Regions from separate parts of the Streptomyces sp. NPDC048171 genome, predicted to be linked through region 2. Evidence: riboswitches for the same ligand, from Rfam matches in the RefSeq annotation. Region 2 holds a riboswitch; each other region holds the start of a gene.

Region 1 (4,318 bases), on a different contig from region 2:
GTCATGCCGTTGCGGCCGTAGAGGCGCGGTGCGCCGGTGGCGTTGGCCGTGTCGACCCCGAGGCCCACCGTGTCCCGGCCCCGCGCGGCGAAGTGCGCGAAGGCGTGCCGCAGGAGGAATCCGCCCAGGCCCCTCCCCCGTGCCTCGCCCAGCACGCCGAGGGCGCGGATCCAGCCCATGGCCTCGCGGTCGTCCCGGGCCAGCAGGAAACCGGCGTCCCCCAGGTCGTCGGTGGCGGCGATCCACACCAGGGACCAGTCGAGCCCCTCGGCGTCGATGTCGCTGAGCCAGAGCCGGTAGGGGCGCGGCTGGAAGTCGAAGTGCCCGGCGAACGCCTGCTGGTACAGCTCGTGCACCCGGACCCGGTCCGCCTCCGTCGCGCAGGCGCGCACGCTCACCCCGGCCGGGGCACGCGGCGGCAGGTCGGCCGCGGGGTCCACCGCCCGGCGCAGGACGTGGTGGGACCGGACGACCCGCCAGCCCCGCTCCGCGAGGAGCGCGGTGTCGGTCGTGGGCCGGGCGTTGAGATGCAGGTGGACGACGGCCCGAGCGGCCCCGTTGGCCCGTGCCTTGGCAGGGGCGCGGTCCTCCATGGCGGCCAGCAGCCGCAGGCCGGTGTCCTGGTGGCCGGGGAGCACGTAGTGGTCGATGTCCACGCGCTCGCCGCCGGACTCGTCCCACAACAGCCCGTACGCCACCAGCAGGCCGCCGTCGAAGGCGAGCCACGAGTCCCGGCTCAGATCCGTCTCGGGATGCTTCAGGTCGGCCTCGACGGTGTGCTGGTCGGTCTCGGGGCGGCCGATCTCGATCCGGTCGATCTCGTTGAGGAGCTGGGTGATGGCGGGCGCGTCGGCAAGGGTGGCCGGCCGCAGTTCGGCGGTGGACATGAGAGCAGAATCGAGGGCGCCGGCGGGCGCCCGCAACGGAATTTCCGCCCTGCACGCCGCTGAGGACCGTCCGGACGCGGATGGGGCGCGACGGGTGGACGTAGGTCCGCGAACCGCGGGCATACGGGTGTCCTGAGGGCCTTCTCCGTCGCCGACCCACGGGAGTCTCCTGTGACACCGAGCCTGCGCACCGCACGCGGGTGCCGTGCCGCCGCCGTTCTCCTGCTCGCCGCCGCCTGGTACGGGGGCAGCCACCACCCCTGGCTCGCCCTGCCCGGGCTCTACGCCGCGGGGGTCATGGCCTGGTGCGCGGCCCGGGAGGGGGCCGAGCACCGGCGCAGGACCGTTCTGGCACGCCGGGCCGAACTCCTGGCCCGTCCGCCTCATCGGCAGCCGGTCGGTCTCGCCCCGTGCTGCGCCTTCTGGCGGCACTCCGACGGCGCCGTGCACGGCCCGGAGTGCACCCGCCCCGCCGCAGCCCGCGTCCCCGTGAGCGCCGACTGCTGCGAGGTGTGGTGGACCTCGCTGGGCTCGGCCCACGACACGGCCTGCCCGCGGCACGCCGTCGCGCCCGAGCGGGACCGCAGCGACTGGGCCCAGCAGTAGTCCGCCGGCGGTGTGTCCCGTCGCACCGTCCGCATGCCGGACGCGTCCGGCCGATTCCGGGGTGGTCCCCGGTAGGGTGAACGGTGCAGCTGGTTCGCCCCGTCCGCCAGGCGGGGTGTCGTAAGAGGGAACCCGGTGGGAATCCGGGACTGCCCCGCAGCGGTGAGCGGGAACGACCGCCGTCATACGCACTGGGTCCGACGTACCGGGCCCGGGAAGCGACGGCCAGTAGGTGTCCTCCGGACGGAGGGCGTGCCCGCGAGTCCGAAGACCTGCCAACTGCCCGCGTGCGGACCGTTCCGCGCGCGGACATCCCGGTGACCTCGAGGGCGGGTCGGCGTGCACCAGACGGAACGGCCGTGCCTTTGCCGCGCGGGGTCGTCACCGTCCGGCTGTCAGCCACACCTTCGCGCTCTCGTCCCGTCCCCGGGATCTCAGGGACTCATCTCGCGAAGGAGATCTCCGTGACAGCGAAGTCCGCAGCCGCGGCAGCACGGGCCACCGTGTACGGCTACCCCCGCCAGGGTCAGAACCGTGAACTGAAGAAGGCCGTCGAGGGCTACTGGAAGGGCCGCGTCACCGCCGACGCCCTCCACGCCACCGCCGCCGAACTCCGGCGCGACAACCGGCGGCAGCTCACCGACGCCGGCATCCACGAGGTGCCCACCGGTGATTTCTCGTACTACGACCACGTCCTCGACACCACCGTCATGGTCGGCGCGATTCCGGAACGGCACCGCGCCGCCGTCGTCGCCGACGCGACGGACGGCTACTTCGCGATGGCCCGCGGCACCCAGGACGTGGCGCCGCTGGAGATGACCAAGTGGTTCGACACGAACTACCACTACCTCGTCCCCGAACTCGGTCCCGGCACCGTCTTCACGGCCGACTCCACCAAGCAGGTCGCCGAGCTGAAGGAAGCCCTCGCCGAGGGCCTCACCGCCCGTCCGGTCCTGGTCGGCCCCGTCACGTACCTGCTGCTCGCCAAGCCCGCTCCCGGCGTGCCCGCGGACTTCGAGCCGCTCACGCTCCTGGACCGGCTGCTTCCCGTGTACGCCGAGGTCCTCGCCGACCTGCGTGCGGCCGGCGCCGAATGGGTCCAGCTCGACGAACCCGCCCTGGTCCAGGACCGCACCCCGGCCGAGCTGAATGCCGCGGAGCGCGCCTTCCGTGATCTCGGCGCCCTGTCCGACCGTCCGAAGCTGCTGGTCGCCTCGTACTTCGACCGGCTCGGCGACGCCCTGCCGATGCTGGCCAAGGCACCGGTGGACGGGCTGGCGCTGGACTTCACCGAGGCCGCCGCCGCCAACCTCGACGCGCTCGCCGCCGTCGGTGGACTGCCCGGCAAGCGCCTGGTCGCCGGTGTGGTCAACGGCCGCAACATCTGGATCAACGATCTGCAGAAGTCCCTGACCACACTCGGCACCCTGCTCGGGCTCGCCGACCGTGTAGACGTCTCCGCCTCCTGCTCCCTGCTGCACGTCCCGCTGGACGCGGCCCTCGAGCGGGACATCGACCCGCAGATCCTGCGCTGGCTCGCGTTCGCCCGGCAGAAGACCTCCGAGATCGCCACGCTCGCCAAGGGCCTCGCCCAGGGCACCGACGGCATCACCGGCGAACTCGCCGCCAACCGCGCCGACCTCGCCTCCCGGGCCACCTCACCCATCACCCGCGACCCTGCCGTCCGCTCCCGTGCGGAGGCCGTGACCAGCGCCGACACCCGCCGTTCCCAGCCGTACGCCGAACGGGCCGCGGCCCAGCGCGCCCACCTCCGGCTGCCCCTGCTGCCGACCACCACCATCGGCTCGTTCCCGCAGACCACCGAGCTGCGCACCGCACGCGCCGACCTGCGCGCCGGGCGCCTGGACGAGGCCGGTTACGAGGAGCGCATCAGGTCGGAGATCCAGGAGGTCATCTCCTTCCAGGAGAAGACCGGAATCGACGTCCTGGTGCACGGCGAGCCCGAGCGCAACGACATGGTCCAGTACTTCGCCGAGCAGCTGACCGGCTACCTCGCCACCCAGCACGGCTGGGTCCAGTCGTACGGCACCCGCTACGTCCGTCCGCCGGTCCTGGCCGGTGACATCTCCCGCCCGCAGCCGATGACGGTGCGCTGGACGAACTACGCCCAGTCCCTGAGCGACCGCCCGGTCAAGGGCATGCTCACCGGGCCGGTCACCATGCTCGCCTGGTCCTTCGTCCGCGACGACCAGCCCCTCGGCGACACCGCCCGGCAGGTCGCCCTCGCCCTGCGCGACGAGGTGAACGACCTGCAGGCCGCCGGCACCTCGGTCATCCAGGTGGACGAGCCCGCACTGCGCGAGACGCTGCCCCTGAGGGCCGCCGACCACGCCACCTATCTGGCGTGGGCGACCGAGGCGTTCCGGCTCAGCACGAGCGGGGTGCGTCCGGACACCCAGATCCACACCCACATGTGCTACGCGGAGTTCGGCGACATCGTCCAGGCCATCGACGACCTCGACGCCGACGTCATCAGTCTGGAGGCAGCCCGCAGCCACATGCAGGTCGCCCGGGAACTGGCCGCCCACGGCTACCCTCGCGAGGCCGGACCGGGCGTCTACGACATCCACTCCCCGCGTGTCCCGAGCGCCGACGAGGCCGCCGACCTCCTGCGTACGGGCCTGAAGGCCATCCCGGCCGAGCGGCTCTGGGTCAACCCCGACTGCGGACTGAAGACCCGTGGCTGGCCCGAGACCCGTGCGTCGCTGGAGAACCTGGTCGCCGCCGCCCGCACGGTCCGCGGTGAGCTGCCCGCCTCCTGACCGGAGCGGGCCGGCGCCGGGCCGGGACACCGCACGTGTCCC
Region 2 (4,318 bases):
CCTGCCGTGGCCGAGGCACACGGCGAGGAGCAGCACCAGGACCGCCGTACCGGTCCACACGTCCGTCCAGCCGGCCCCGCCGAGCGAGCCGAGCAGCCAGAAGAGCACCCCGCGGGTGGTCTCGGAGTCGGCCGCGGTCATCACCACGAAGGAGGTGAGCGAGGAGAACAGCTGCATCGCCGCCACTCCCGCGAGGACCACGCGGTCCGGGGTGCCGCCGAGGCTGTGGCTGAGCAGCATCACCAGCGCGAAGGAGCACACCGCGCCGAGGAACGCCCCGCCGGGGACGGACAGCGCGCCGCCGCCCACGCCGAGTACGACGACCAGGACGGCGCCGGTCGAGGCACCGGAGGAGACGCCGAGCACGAAGGGGTCGGCGAGCGGGTTGCGCAGCAGGGACTGGAGGACGGCGCCGCACACGGCGAGTCCGGCGCCGCACACGGCGGCGAGCAAGGTCCGGGGCAGCCGCAGGTCCCAGACGATGCCGTCACGGATGGGGGTGACGTCCGAGGCGGCGGGGCCCGCGCCGAGGTGGGCGACGATGACCGACCAGACATCGGCCACGCCGATGTCCGCCGGTCCGATGGTGACGGCGACGGCCACGGAGGCGCACAGGGCGACGACGCCGGTCAGCGCCCACAGGGGGTAGGCACGGCGGCCGGCCGTGCGTATGCCGGAGGGCGACCGCTCCCCGGACGCGGCCCGGTCCTCGGACGATATTCGGTCCCTGGAGGACGCCCCGTCCTCGGAAGCCGCCCGGCTCGCGGACGTCACTTGGTGAGGCCGTACTCGCGCAGCGCGGCCGCCACCTGTTCGACGCCCTCGACGGTGCGGATGGTGGGGTTCATGGCCTGCCCGCTGAGCAGGACGTACCGCTTCTCGCGGACGGCGGTCATGTTCCGGGTGACCGGGTCGGACTCCAGGAACTCGATCTTCTTCGCGGCGGTCTCGGCCGTCTGCGACTTGCGGGTGAGGTCGCCGAGGACGAGGACGTCCGGGTCGCGGTCGGCAACGGTCTCCCAGCCGACCTGCGGCCATTCGTCGTGGGTGTCGTCCATGGCGTTCTTCGCCCCGACCGCGCGGGTCATGACGCCTGGGGCGCCGCAGCAGCCGCCCATGTAGGGCGACGTGGAGTTGGCGAACCAGTACATGAGGGTGACGCCGGAGGCGTCGACGCCGGACGTCGCCTGCTTCACCCGGGACTTCAGGTCGGCGACCAACTTCTCGCCGCGTTCCTCGACGTCGAACAGCCGGGCCAGGTCTCGGACCTCACGGTAGACGGTGTCCATGGTGAAGGGCTCGCTGCGCACGCCGTCGCCGTCGCCGCTGTTGTCCTTGCCCACGCAGTCGGACGGGGAGAGGTAGGCCGGCACGCCGAGTTCGCGGAACTGCTCGGGGGTGGCCACTCCCCCGGTGCCGAGGGTGGAGGCGAAGGAGGCGGCGACGAAGTCGGGTTCGGCGTCCAGGACCGTCTCGAAGGACGGCATGTCGTCGGAGAGCCGGGGCACACCCGCGTTGGCCTTCTCCAGCCCCTTCATGACCGGGTCGGTCCACGTGGCGGTGCCCGCCATGCGGTCGGCCAGGCCGAGGGAGAGGAGGATCTCGGTGGTGCCCTGGTTGAGGGAGACCGCCCGCTGCGGAGGTGCGGCGACCTCGACCTCGCGGCCGCAGTCACGGACGGTGCGCGGGTAGCCGGCCGCGTCCGGCGCTGCGGAGTCGCCGCCGGTGTCCGTCCCGGATCCGCAGCCGGCGGCCAGCAGGGCGCCGGCCAGGAGCGGCACCAGGCCGCGGAGGGCCCGGGGGGAAGCAGGGAGGCGTCGGAAACCGGCGGGGCGCGCTGCGCGCGAGAAGGCGGGCAAGGAGGATCCTCTGGCGTCGAGGGCTCGTACGCGAAGCCCGTTCGTGCGGTGCGTCCCGCGCCGTACACGGCGCGGGTGCCAGCAGGTCTTCGGACTCGGGGTCGGCCGAGCGGGACGCCTTCCCGGGCGGCGTCCGCCGCCCAGTGGCCCGTGTCCCGCCCGTCACCCTCACCGCTGCGCGTCAGCTCCGGATTCGCACCGGATTCCCTGACCCACCAGGTGGGTTCGACTGGCTTCCGCAAGCTACCACAGGGCCCTCGCGCCGCCGGGGGGCGGGCGGCTGCCTCATCCGCCCCCCGGCGCCGACGCGCCCGACCGCGTCAGCTCTTCGGCATCAGGACGCTGTCGATGATGTAGACGTTGGCGTTGGCGGTCTTGACGTTGCCGCAGACCACGTTGGCGGAGTCGTTGACCTTGTAGGCCTCGTCCGAGCCGGAGGTGGTGAGCTTGGACTTCTGCAGGGTGTCGAAGGAGCCGTTCTCCAGGTCCTTGGGGGCGAGCTTCTGGCCCACGACGTGGTAGGTCAGGATGTCGGTGAGCATCGCCTTGTCGTTGAGGACCTTGTCCAGGTCGGCCTTCGGAATCTTGGCGAAGGCGTCGTTGGTCGGCGCGAACACCGTGATGTTCTCGGCGTTGTTGAGGGTGTCGACCAGACCGGCCTTCTTCACCGCCGACACCAGCGTGGACAGGGCCGGGTTGTTCGAGGCGGCGGTGGCGACCGGGTCCTTCGCCATGCCGTCGAACGAACCGGCGCCCTCCTTCGGCACGGTGGAGCAGGCCGGGCCGAACGGCTCGTCGGCGCCGGACATGCCGCCCGAGGTGTCCTCGGACTTGTCGTCGGTGGCTGCGGGGGCCGAGGACTCGGCCTGCGCGGAGTCCGAGGAGCCGCTGTCGCCGTCGTCGGAACAGGCGGCCAGCGACAGGGGCAGGACGGCGGCCGCGACGATGGCGACGGCGGAGCGACGGATACGGGCGTTCATGGATATCTCCCTGCAAATCGGCAGCACTGAGGCAGCGCTGATGTAGTGATGTGGAGCGATGTAGTGATCTGGAGCGTGGTACGCGTCGAGGTGGAGCGATGGTCCGCTCGGTGAGCTGTCCGCCCGGTGGGTGGTTCCTATACGCGTGGAGGCCGAGCCGCCCTGCGTATCGCAGGCAGGGAGCGCGGGCGGGCGGTCCGCTGTCGGTGTGGTCTCGGTTCTTCCCTCACACGGGGAATCCGGAGCAGGGCGGGTTCCGGATTGGCCGATCACCCGATCGAGTGGGGAAGTTTCTCGGACACCTCTGTGACCAGGGGTTTCACCCGGAGGAGGCCGTCAACATGACGGAGGCTCAGAGCGGGGTGGCGGCCCGCAGGATGAGGAACATGGTGACGGCGGAGTTCGCCGACGACATCGCCGACACGGCCGTTCCGGCGGCCGCGGCCCACGCGGCCAGTCCCACCGAGGTGAACAGCGAGGGCCAGGTGCGGACGGCGGGCGCGGGACCCAGCAGGGCCGCCACCCGGCGCGGCACGGGGCCGGGCGCCGCGAGGCCGGCCAGGGTCGCGACCGGGGTGCCCCGGGAGACGAGGGCCGCCTTGCCGATCGCGGTCGCCACGGTGCGACGGTCGCCGACCACCTTGGCGGCCGCCTCGTCGGCCCAGCGTTCGGCCGTGTAGGAGACGGCGGTGCGCAGGGGGCGCAGGAACGGGTTGGCCAGCGCGGCGAGCCGGACGGCCAGCAGGAAGCGGTGGTGGCGGGCGGCGAGGTGGGCCCGCTCGTGGGCGAACAGCGCGCGCCGCTCGGCCGGTTCGAGGCAGTCGAGCAGCGCGGTGCTGACCACCACCCGGTCCCGGCGTCCGCCGGGCAGGGCGTACGCGTAGGGCACGTCGTCCGGCAGTACGGCCACGCCGGTGCCCCGCAGTCCGGCGAGGGCGCGGTGGGCCCGGCGGCGCACCCGGCCGTGCCGCCACAGCGCCCGGACCGAGACCAGGAGTACCGCGCACAGAGCGGGAATCGCCGCCTTGCCGACGACCTCGTCGTAGGGCACCGCCGCCCGCACCTCGGGGTCCGACCAGCCGTCGGGCAGCGGGTTGCCGGGCAGTTGCGCGGTGCCGACCACCATCACCAGCGCCAGGCACACGGTGCTGCACAGCGCCATGACGGCGGCGACGGCGGTGAGCAGCCTGGTCGCGGTGCGCGGGTGCAGGCGCTGCTCGGCCAGCCGGGCGACGGGCCATGCCGTCAGCGGCAGGACCAGTGGCAGGAAGACGAAGACCCCCATGGCGGTGTCAGCCGTCCTCCGCGCCGTGCGCGTGCCCGAGCAGGTCGCGCAGCAGCCGCTCGTCGTCCGGGTCGAGGCCGGTGACGAAGCTGGCCAGCACCGCCTCCCGGTCGCTCTCGGCGTCCAGGACCTTGCGCATCCTGCGCGCGGCCAGACCGGCCTGGTCCGCGGGTGTCCAGGCGAAGGACCGGCCC
Region 3 (4,318 bases), on a different contig from region 2:
GCGCAGCCCGGTGGTGGCCATGCGCTCGCGCAGCGCCGCCCAGCGCTCCGGCCAGGTGGTCTCGACGCCGTAGTGGTCGGGGTGCAGCACGCCCCGGGCGGTACGGGTCTTCTCCCAGGCCGGCAGCGGGCCGTTGCGCTCGGCGAGGTCGGTGGACGTCTCGTACGCGGCGAGCATGATCCGCTCGGCGATGCGGGTGGACAGGGCCTTCGCCTCGGGCGAGTCGAAGGGGAGGCGCAGCTGGAAGAAGACGTCCTGGAGACCCATCGCGCCCAGGCCCACCGGGCGCCAGCGGGCGTTGGAGCGGCCCGCCTGCTCGGTCGGGTAGAAGTTGATGTCGACGACCCGGTCCAGGAAGGTGACGGCGGTGCGGACGGTGGCGTCCAGCCGCTCCCAGTCGATGTCGCCCCGGGCCGCGTCGACGAACGCGCCGAGGTTGACCGAGCCCAGGTTGCAGACCGCGGTCTCGCCGTCGTCCGTGACCTCCAGGATCTCCGTGCAGAGGTTGGAGGAGTGGATGACGTTGCCGGGCTCGGCCGTCTGGTTGGCGGTGCGGTTGGCGGTGTCCTTGAAGGTCATCCAGCCGTTGCCGGTCTGCGCGAGGGTGCGCATCATGCGGCCGTACAGTTCGCGGGCGGGCAGGGTCCTGCGGGCGAGCCCGGCGGCCTCGGCCTTGCGGTAGGCCGCGTCGAACTCGGCGCCGTACAGGTCGGTCAGCTCGGGCACGTCGGCGGGCGAGAACAGCGACCACTGGCCGTCGGCGTCCACGCGGCGCATGAACTCGTCCGGGATCCAGTGCGCCAGGTTCAGGTTGTGCGTGCGGCGGGCGTCTTCGCCGGTGTTGTCCCGCAGCTCCAGGAACTCCTCGATGTCCGCGTGCCAGGTCTCCAGGTAGACCGCCGCCGCGCCCTTGCGCCGGCCGCCCTGGTTCACGGCCGCCACCGAGGCGTCCAGCGTCTTCAGGAACGGGACGATGCCGTTGGAGTGCCCGTTGGTGCCCCGGATCAGCGAACCCCGGGAGCGGACGCGGGAGTAGGCGATGCCGATGCCGCCGGCGTGCTTGGAGAGCCGGGCGACCTGGTGGAGGCGGTCGTAGAGGGAGTCCAGCTCGTCCTTGGGGGAGTCGAGGAGGTAGCAGGACGACATCTGGGCGTGCCGGGTGCCCGAGTTGAACAGGGTGGGGGAGGAGGGCAGGTAGTCGAGGTGGCTCATCAGGCCGTAGAGCGCGGTGACCTCGTCCACGGAGCGTGAGGTGTCGTCCTCGGCGAGGCCGGCGGCGACCCGCAGCATGAAGTGCTGGGGCGTTTCGACGACCTTGCGGGTGATCGGGTGCCGCAGCAGGTAGCGGCTGTGCAGGGTGCGCAGCCCGAAGTAGCCGAAGCGGTCGTCGGCGGCCCGGTCGATCGTCGCGTCCAGCCGGTCCGCGTGCTGCCGTACGAACTCGGCGGTGCGGTCGGCGATCAGGCCCTCGCGGTGCCCGGTGGCGACCGACTCGGTGAAGGACGTGACGCCCTGGGAGGCGGCCTCCACGCGGATGCCGATGGTCAGCAGCCGGGCGGCCAGCCGGGAGTAGACCGGGTCCTCGGAGATGAGACCGGCCGCCGCCTCCGTGGCCAGCTCGCGCAGCTCGGCCTCGTCCGCGTGGGCGGACCGGCCGCGCAGCGCGGCGGCGGCGACCCGGCCGGGGTCGGCGTCGGGGAGGTCGGCGGTCAGCTCGGTCAGGGTCCGCAGCAGGGCGGCACCGGGTCCGTCGGACTCCTCGGTCACCGGCATCGCTGAAGTCGTCACCGGGGTCGCTGCGGCCGGATCGGCTGGCGCGATGGTCACGTGGGGGCACTCCCTCGCTCGGCACGGGGCCTGGCGGAGGGCAGGGGGCAGCACACGAGCGCACGCGGCGTCGCGTCCACCGGCCCACTCCACGAGGCCCGGACGTCATGGCACCCGGGCCGGGAGGCCGGGCACACTGTCGGCAGGTCCTCGGACTGAGGCACGCGTGCACGTACGTCCGAGAACGTACGGATACACGCATGTACACCGTTGCGGGACAGTTCCGGATTCACACCGGATTCCCCTGCGACGACAGCGAGCACGAGCATACATCTTGTGCCGGGCTCCGCCAGCACCCCCAGATGTTGTGTCCGCCAGCGTGTCGGGGTGGTGTCAGAGCGTCAGTTCGTAGGTGAGGAGAGTGATGTCGTCCAGCTCCGGCAAGGGGTTCCAGTCGCGGTCCGGGGTGCGGGTGAAGCCCAGGCGCGCGTAGAGGCGGTGGGCGGTGCGCATGGTGGCCTGGGTGGACAGCACGACGCGCACGCAGCCCTCCACGGACCGGGCGCGGTCGACGCAGGCCCGCACGAGCGCCTCGCCGGCCCCGCGTCCGCGTGCCTCGCGGGCGACGGCGAGCATGCGTATCTCGGCCTCACCGGGCCGGGCGATGTCCGCCATGGGCCCGCCGGAGGGCACGAAGGTCACGCCGCCGAGCACCCCGCCGTCCGCCGCGGCGACCAGCACCTCGGCGGCCGCCGCCCGCTTGGCCACGGCGCGCAGCTCGTGCAGGTACGCGTCGTCGTCCCCGAAGTCGAGGAGGCCGTCGCGCAGATAGGCCTGTGCGGTGATCTCGCCGAGGGTGTCGTACTCCTCGGCCGCCGCCCGCCGGATCACGAAGTCCATGACCCCGAGTGTGCCCGACGGGTACGACAACGGGCCGCCGGATTTCTCCGACGGCCCGCTGACGAGGAAGACCTCTGCGAAGGACCTCTACGAAGGACCTAGTGCGAGGTACCCGCCGTGGCCGGCGGCAGTTCGACCTCGACGCCCGGGTCGCCCGCGTCCGCCGTGTAGTCGCTCGGCTTGGTCTCGTCGACGCCGTCGGGCGCCTTGACCGCCCGCAGGACGAAGGTCAGGACCACGGTGACCAGGATGTTCAGCACGAAGGCGGTGAGACCGATGTAACCGATCTCGCCGATGCCGGGGATCTCGTCGGAGGAGCCGCCGAAGTGCTTCTGCGTCGGGGAGGCCACACCGTACGCGGCGACCGTGCCGTAGACCATGCCGACCGCCCAGCCGCCGAGCAGCGCCCAGCGGTGGAACCAGCGCGTGAACAGGCCGCCGACCAGCGCCGGGAAGGTCTGCAGGATCCAGATGCCGCCGAGCAGCTGGAAGTTGATCGCGACCGTCTTGTCCATGCCCAGGACGAAGACCAGCGCGCCCACCTTCACCAGCAGCGACACCAGCTTGGAGACCTTGGTCTCCTGGGCCGGGGTGGCGTCCGGCTTGATGAAGTCCTTGTAGATGTTGCGGGTGAAGAGATTCGCCGCCGCGATCGACATGATCGCCGCCGGCACCAGCGCGCCGATGCCGATGGCCGCGAAGGCCACGCCCGCGAACCAGTCCGGGAACATGTTCTCGAACAGCTGCGGGATCGCCAGCTGCCCGTTCTCCACCTTGACGCCCGCCGCGATCGCCATGAAGCCCAGCAGCGCGAGCAGCCCCAGCATCAGCGAGTACAGCGGCAGGATCGTGGTGTTGCGCCGGATCACCTCACGGCTGCGGGAGGACAGCGTCGCGGTGATCGAGTGCGGGTACATGAAGAGCGCCAGGGCCGAGCCGAGCGCCAGCGTGGCGTACGTCCACTGCCCGCCGTGGTTCGGCACCAGGCCGCCGTTGCCCGACGCGGTGAACTTGTCGTTCGCCGCGGCGAAGATGTCGTCGAAGCCGCCGAGCTTGATCGGGATGTAGATGATCGCCACCGCGATCACGATGTAGATCAGCGTGTCCTTGACGAACGCGATCAGTGCGGGGGCGCGCAGCCCCGACGAGTAGGTGTACGCCGCCAGCACGCCGAACGCGATCAGCAGCGGCAGGTCCTTGATGAACCAGTTGGTGTCCTCGCCGCCGCCGACGCCCATCACGTCCAGCACGGCCTGGATGCCGACCAGCTGGAGCGCGATGTACGGCATCGTCGCGAGGATGCCGGTGACGGCGACCGCCAGCGACAGCCCCTTCGAGCCGAAGCGGCCGCGCACGAAGTCCGAGGTCGTCACGTATCCGTGCTTGTGGGAGACCGACCACAGGCGCGGCAGGAAGGTGAAGATCAGCGGGTAGACGAGGATGGTGTACGGCACCGCGAAGAAGCCGGCCGCGCCCGCCGCGTAGATCGCCGCCGGAACGGCGACGAAGGTGTACGCGGTGTACAGGTCGCCGCCCAGCAGGAACCAGGTGACCCAGGTGCCGAACGAGCGGCCGCCGAGGCCCCACTCGTCGAGGCTGTGCTCGTTCGCGGCCCGGCGCCAGCGGGCGGCCAGGAAGCCCATGGCGGTGA
Region 4 (4,318 bases), on a different contig from region 2:
CCTCGTCGGCGGCATCATCATGGCCGTCGGTACCGTGATCGTCCTCGCGGTCCTGCCGGGCCGCCGCGGCGGCGGCGCCGAGGACCGTCCCGAGGGCGAGCCGACCGCGGCCACCGCCGATCCGGAGCACAGCGACTCCGCGCGCTGACCCCGGGCCGCCCCGGCCGGCGCACGCGTCAGTCGGCCAGGGCGGCCAGCTCCTCCGGAGTGCGGGGTCCGGAGGCCGACTCCGGCAACAGGCCCCGCGCCCGCAGCAGTTCGGCCGCCGCGACGCCCCAGGGCAGCCGCAGCCCCGCCTGCCGCAGCAGATCCGTGCGGGCCAGCGTCGCGGCCGTCGGACCGGTGCGCACACCGTCCGGGGTGAGCAGCGCTGCATCGTCCGACCAGCGCAGGGCGAGGTCGACGTCATGAGTGGCCATCACCACCGTGGTGCCGCCCGCCCGGAGCCGGTCCAGCGTGGCGAGCAGCCGCTCCTGGCCGTCGGGATCGAGCCCGGCGGTCGGCTCGTCCAGGATCAGCACCCGCGGCCGCATCGCGACCGCCCCCGCGATCGCCGTCCGCTTGCGCTGCCCGTACGACAGCAGATGGGTCGGCCGGTCGGCCAGCGCCCCGATGTCCAGCGCGGCGAGCGCCTCGCCGACCCGGGACCGGACCTCCGCGTCCGGCAGGCCCAGGTTCAACGGTCCGAAGGACACGTCCTGCCCCACCGAGGCCGCGAAGAGCTGGTCGTCCGGATCCTGCACCACCAACTGCACCGTGCTCCGCAGCCGGGTCAGCCCCTTGCGGTCGTACGCCACCGGCTCCCCGCCGAGCGTCAACGTCCCCGCACGCGGCCTCAGTCCGCCGCTCAGCAGCCGCATCAGCGTGGTCTTGCCGCTGCCGTTGCGGCCGAGCAGCGCCAGCGCCCGCCCCTCGCGCACCGAGAAGTCCAGCCCGGCCAGCACGTCCGGGCCCTCCTCGTAGGCGAAGGCCGCACCCCGCAGGGCGACCAGCGCCTGCGCGGTCGCCTCGCTCGTCCCACTCACGACAACGGCCTTTCCAGTACGAGGGTGAGGGCGGCCAGCGCCGCGAGCAGCGCGCCGCTCGCCGCAGTGAAGGCCACCGAGACGCGGGCCTCGGGCACCAGGACCCGCAGGGTGCCGTCGTAGCCGCGGCCCGCCAGACCGGACTGGAGCCGCGCCGCCCGGTCGAAGGCCCGCACGAACGCCGTGGCGCCGAGCCCGCCCAGTGAACGCCAGGTCGCCGCCCGGGTGGTGTGCCCCAGCCGCGCGGCCTGCGCCTCCCGGACCCGGCGCACCGAGTCCAGCAGCAGGAAACTCATCCGGTACGTCACCAGCGCCACGTCCACGACCGGCGCGGGCACCCCGGCCCGCACCAGCCGGGGCAGCAGGTCCGACATCGGCGTGGTGAACGCGAACAGCAGCACCCCGAGCGAGGCCGCGGAGGTCCGCAGCAGCAGCTCACCGGCGCGCACCGGGCCGCCCTGCGCCACCGTCAGAAACCCGCCCGCGCCCCCGACCTGGACCAGCAGCGGCAGCGCGCCCGTCACACAGAAGCCCAACGGCACCCGGTACGCCCGCCACAGCCGCCGTCCGGGCACCCCCGCCGGGCCGAGCAGCACCGCCAGCGCCGTCACCAGCACCAGCGCCGCGCCCGGCCAGGGCGGCAGCGAGATCGCGAGCACGGTCAGACCGAGACCGAGCACGGCCTTGTCCACGGGGTGGCGGCGGCGCCACCGACTGCTGTGGGCCGCCGCGTCGATCGGCAGCACTCAGTCCCCTGCGGGAGTGTCCCGCAGTGCCGCCGCCGCCCGCTCCTCGCCCTGCCGCCGGCCCCGGCGCACACCGAAGTAGTACGCCAGCACACCCGCGCCGAGCGCGGCCTGCACCGCGAACAGCGCCGACTCGATCTCCCCGGACGGCGGTTCGTACAGCGGCGAGAACCACGGCTCGTAGTCCGGCTCGATCTCCGTGATCGCCGTCTCCGCCTCCGCGTCCGCGCCGGCGAACGGCTCCTCCTTGTGGTCGCCGAGCCCCAGTACCAGCGGCAGCACCGCGAGCGCGGCCACGGCGAGCAGCAGCAGGGCGTTGATCTTCGCGTTGCGGGTCATCGGGCCACCGCCTCCTGCTCGTCGGTCGTGGTCTTGCCCGACCGGGTGAGCAGCACGCCCAGCCGGGTCAGTTCGCCCTTGCTGGACTGCACCAGCAGCCGCATCACGATGACCGTGAGCAGGCCCTCGCTGACCGCGAGCGGGATCTGCGTGACGGCGAAGATGGATCCGAACTTGCCGAGGGCGCCGGTGAATCCACTGCTCGGGTCCGGGAAGGCCAGCGCCAGCTGCACGCTGGTCACGCAGTAGGTGGACAGGTCGGCGACGAACGCGGCGAAGAACACGGCGACCATCAGCGGCACGTCGTAACGGCGCAGCAGCCGGTAGACGCCGTACCCGGCCCAGGGACCGACGATCGCCATCGAGAAGACGTTGGCGCCGAGCGTGGTCAGCCCGCCGTGGGCGAGCAGCAGCGCCTGGAAGAGCAGGGTGATGGTGCCCAGTACCGCCATGATCGGCGGCCGGAAGAGGATGGCGCCCAGACCGGTGCCGGTCGGATGGGAGCAGCTCCCGGTGACCGAGGGCAGTTTCAGGGCGGACAGGACGAACGTGAAGGCACCGGAGGCGCCGAGGAGCAGCGTGCTCTCCGGGTGTTCCCTGACCTCACGGGTGAGTGACCGGACTCCGTGGACGACGAACGGCGCGGACGCGACACCCCAGGCGATCGCGTGCGCCGGTGGCAGAAAGCCCTCGGCTATGTGCATGGCTCAGCAGACCCTCTCCAGCACCTCGTGGATGGACGACGCGCCCTGGCCGGTCTCCTGGCTGACGGGTACCGCTGTCCGTGCAACGCCTTCCCGGGTCACGAGGACCCAGTGGCTGCCCGCGAGGGCCGGAGCCGGACTTCCCGATTCACAGTGGCGAGGGCCGCACCGGCATCACACCGGATTTCCCGTTCACCAAGGCGTGGCGACAGTAGTGCTCCCACGGGGCTGGTGACAAGCAGGCATCCTGCCGCGCCGACCCGGCGGACACGGCTCGGGGCTGCGGAAACGTCAGCCGGACCGGTCCCGTTCCGTGCGCCGGACCACCATGGCGCGGGCCCGCGTGCTGAGCGCGGTCGCGGCGGCGGTGAGGAACACGAAGCTGTAGGCGATCTGGATCAGGGTGACGATCCGGGCGGACTGCCCGCTCGGCGTGATGTCCCCGTACCCGACCGTGGCGAGCGTGACCACCGTGAAGTAGAGCGCGTCGACACGGGTGTGCAGGCCGGTGAACTCGCCGGGCTCCTTGGCGAGGGCGTAGTACGTGGCCGAGAAGATGTGCACGGACAGGATGATGAGCAGGGTGATGACCATGCCGGGCTTGGTCTCGGGCCGGTCCACGAGGACGTGGTGGATCTGCCGGAGCAGCAGCGCGGCCACGAGGGCCAGCAGCAGGGCGCACAGTACCCAGCTCAGCACGGGCCGGTGCGGCCCCAGGTGGTCGAGGGGGAGCAGGAAGTAGGCCACGGCCACGGCCACCGCGACGCAGCCGCGAACGACCCAGGGCCGGGCGGTGTGCCAGCCGGAACGGGTCCGTACGGTGCGGCGCTCCGTCACCCGGTCGTTCCCGTCGTCGGGGCGTGGGCCGCCTCCGGTTGCGTCCGGCGCACCACCTGGGCGACGACGAAGGAGACCACCGACGCGGTCACGATCAGCGGCATCTGGTCGTACGCGTCCCCGCCCGTCAGCAGCACCGCGAGGACCGCGCTGGACAGCGGCAGCCCCGTCACGGCGGCCGCCGCGGCGGAGATGCCGAGGGCGAGGGCGGGGGTCACGCCGAAGCCGGGCAGCCCGGAACAGGCCATCGCCGTCGCCGTGCCCAGCAGCACGGACGGGAAGATCGGACCGCCGCGCAGGCTGCCCAGCGCGATGCCCCACGCCAGCCCCTTGCACGCGACCAGGGCGATCAGCGCGCCCACCGGCCAGGCGTGCGGGTCGGCCGCGAGCTGGGCGAGCGCGGCCTGCCCGGAGAGCGCCGCCTCGGCCGGGGAACGGCCGGTGATCAACGCGTACGCCGCCACGCACACCCCGACCGCCGTGGCGCAGACGACCGTGCGCACGGCCGTGTGCCGCCGGGTCCACGAGACGGTGCGGTGCCCCAGCTCGCGGGCCAGCGTGATGAGCACGGCGATCAGCGCCGCCGTCGGGATGCCCCACAGGAAGTCGCCCACGTCCGGGTTGGCGGCCGGCGGCAGGTCGGGCAGGGCCAGTGCGCCGATCTTCA

The links. Region 2 has a riboswitch for cobalamin ahead of ACGF3J_RS23060 (ABC transporter substrate-binding protein). Riboswitches for the same ligand answer to the same signal wherever they lie in the genome.
Region 1: linked by a shared signal. The riboswitch ahead of metE (5-methyltetrahydropteroyltriglutamate--homocysteine S-methyltransferase) and the one ahead of ACGF3J_RS23060 (ABC transporter substrate-binding protein) in region 2 are both predicted to bind cobalamin.
Region 3: linked by a shared signal. The riboswitch ahead of ACGF3J_RS07150 (ribonucleoside-diphosphate reductase subunit alpha) and the one ahead of ACGF3J_RS23060 (ABC transporter substrate-binding protein) in region 2 are both predicted to bind cobalamin.
Region 4: linked by a shared signal. The riboswitch ahead of ACGF3J_RS10905 (energy-coupling factor ABC transporter permease) and the one ahead of ACGF3J_RS23060 (ABC transporter substrate-binding protein) in region 2 are both predicted to bind cobalamin.

Annotation. Positions count from the first base shown of each region.
Region 1 is NZ_JBIDAU010000007.1:74,993-79,310, forward strand. Features, by position in the region: gene ACGF3J_RS20375 (GNAT family N-acetyltransferase) at 1-887, opposite strand, end outside; gene ACGF3J_RS20380 (hypothetical protein) at 1,059-1,493, shown strand; cobalamin riboswitch at 1,567-1,788, shown strand; gene metE (5-methyltetrahydropteroyltriglutamate--homocysteine S-methyltransferase) at 1,958-4,276, shown strand.
Region 2 is NZ_JBIDAU010000008.1:108,347-112,664, reverse strand. Features, by position in the region: gene ACGF3J_RS23065 (FecCD family ABC transporter permease) at 1-672, opposite strand, end outside; gene ACGF3J_RS23060 (ABC transporter substrate-binding protein) at 771-1,784, opposite strand; cobalamin riboswitch at 1,922-2,108, opposite strand; gene ACGF3J_RS23055 (fasciclin domain-containing protein) at 2,180-2,839, opposite strand; gene ACGF3J_RS23050 (M56 family metallopeptidase) at 3,192-4,124, opposite strand; gene ACGF3J_RS23045 (BlaI/MecI/CopY family transcriptional regulator) at 4,132-4,318, opposite strand, start outside.
Region 3 is NZ_JBIDAU010000002.1:598,570-602,887, forward strand. Features, by position in the region: gene ACGF3J_RS07150 (ribonucleoside-diphosphate reductase subunit alpha) at 1-1,827, opposite strand, end outside; cobalamin riboswitch at 1,951-2,113, opposite strand; gene ACGF3J_RS07155 (GNAT family N-acetyltransferase) at 2,161-2,667, opposite strand; gene mctP (monocarboxylate uptake permease MctP) at 2,766-4,318, opposite strand, start outside.
Region 4 is NZ_JBIDAU010000003.1:493,687-498,004, reverse strand. Features, by position in the region: gene ACGF3J_RS10925 (MFS transporter) at 1-148, shown strand, start outside; gene ACGF3J_RS10920 (ATP-binding cassette domain-containing protein) at 177-1,025, opposite strand; gene cbiQ (cobalt ECF transporter T component CbiQ) at 1,022-1,771, opposite strand; gene ACGF3J_RS10910 (energy-coupling factor ABC transporter substrate-binding protein) at 1,772-2,110, opposite strand; gene ACGF3J_RS10905 (energy-coupling factor ABC transporter permease) at 2,107-2,814, opposite strand; cobalamin riboswitch at 2,844-3,029, opposite strand; gene ACGF3J_RS10900 (potassium channel family protein) at 3,106-3,651, opposite strand; gene ACGF3J_RS10895 (chloride channel protein) at 3,648-4,318, opposite strand, start outside.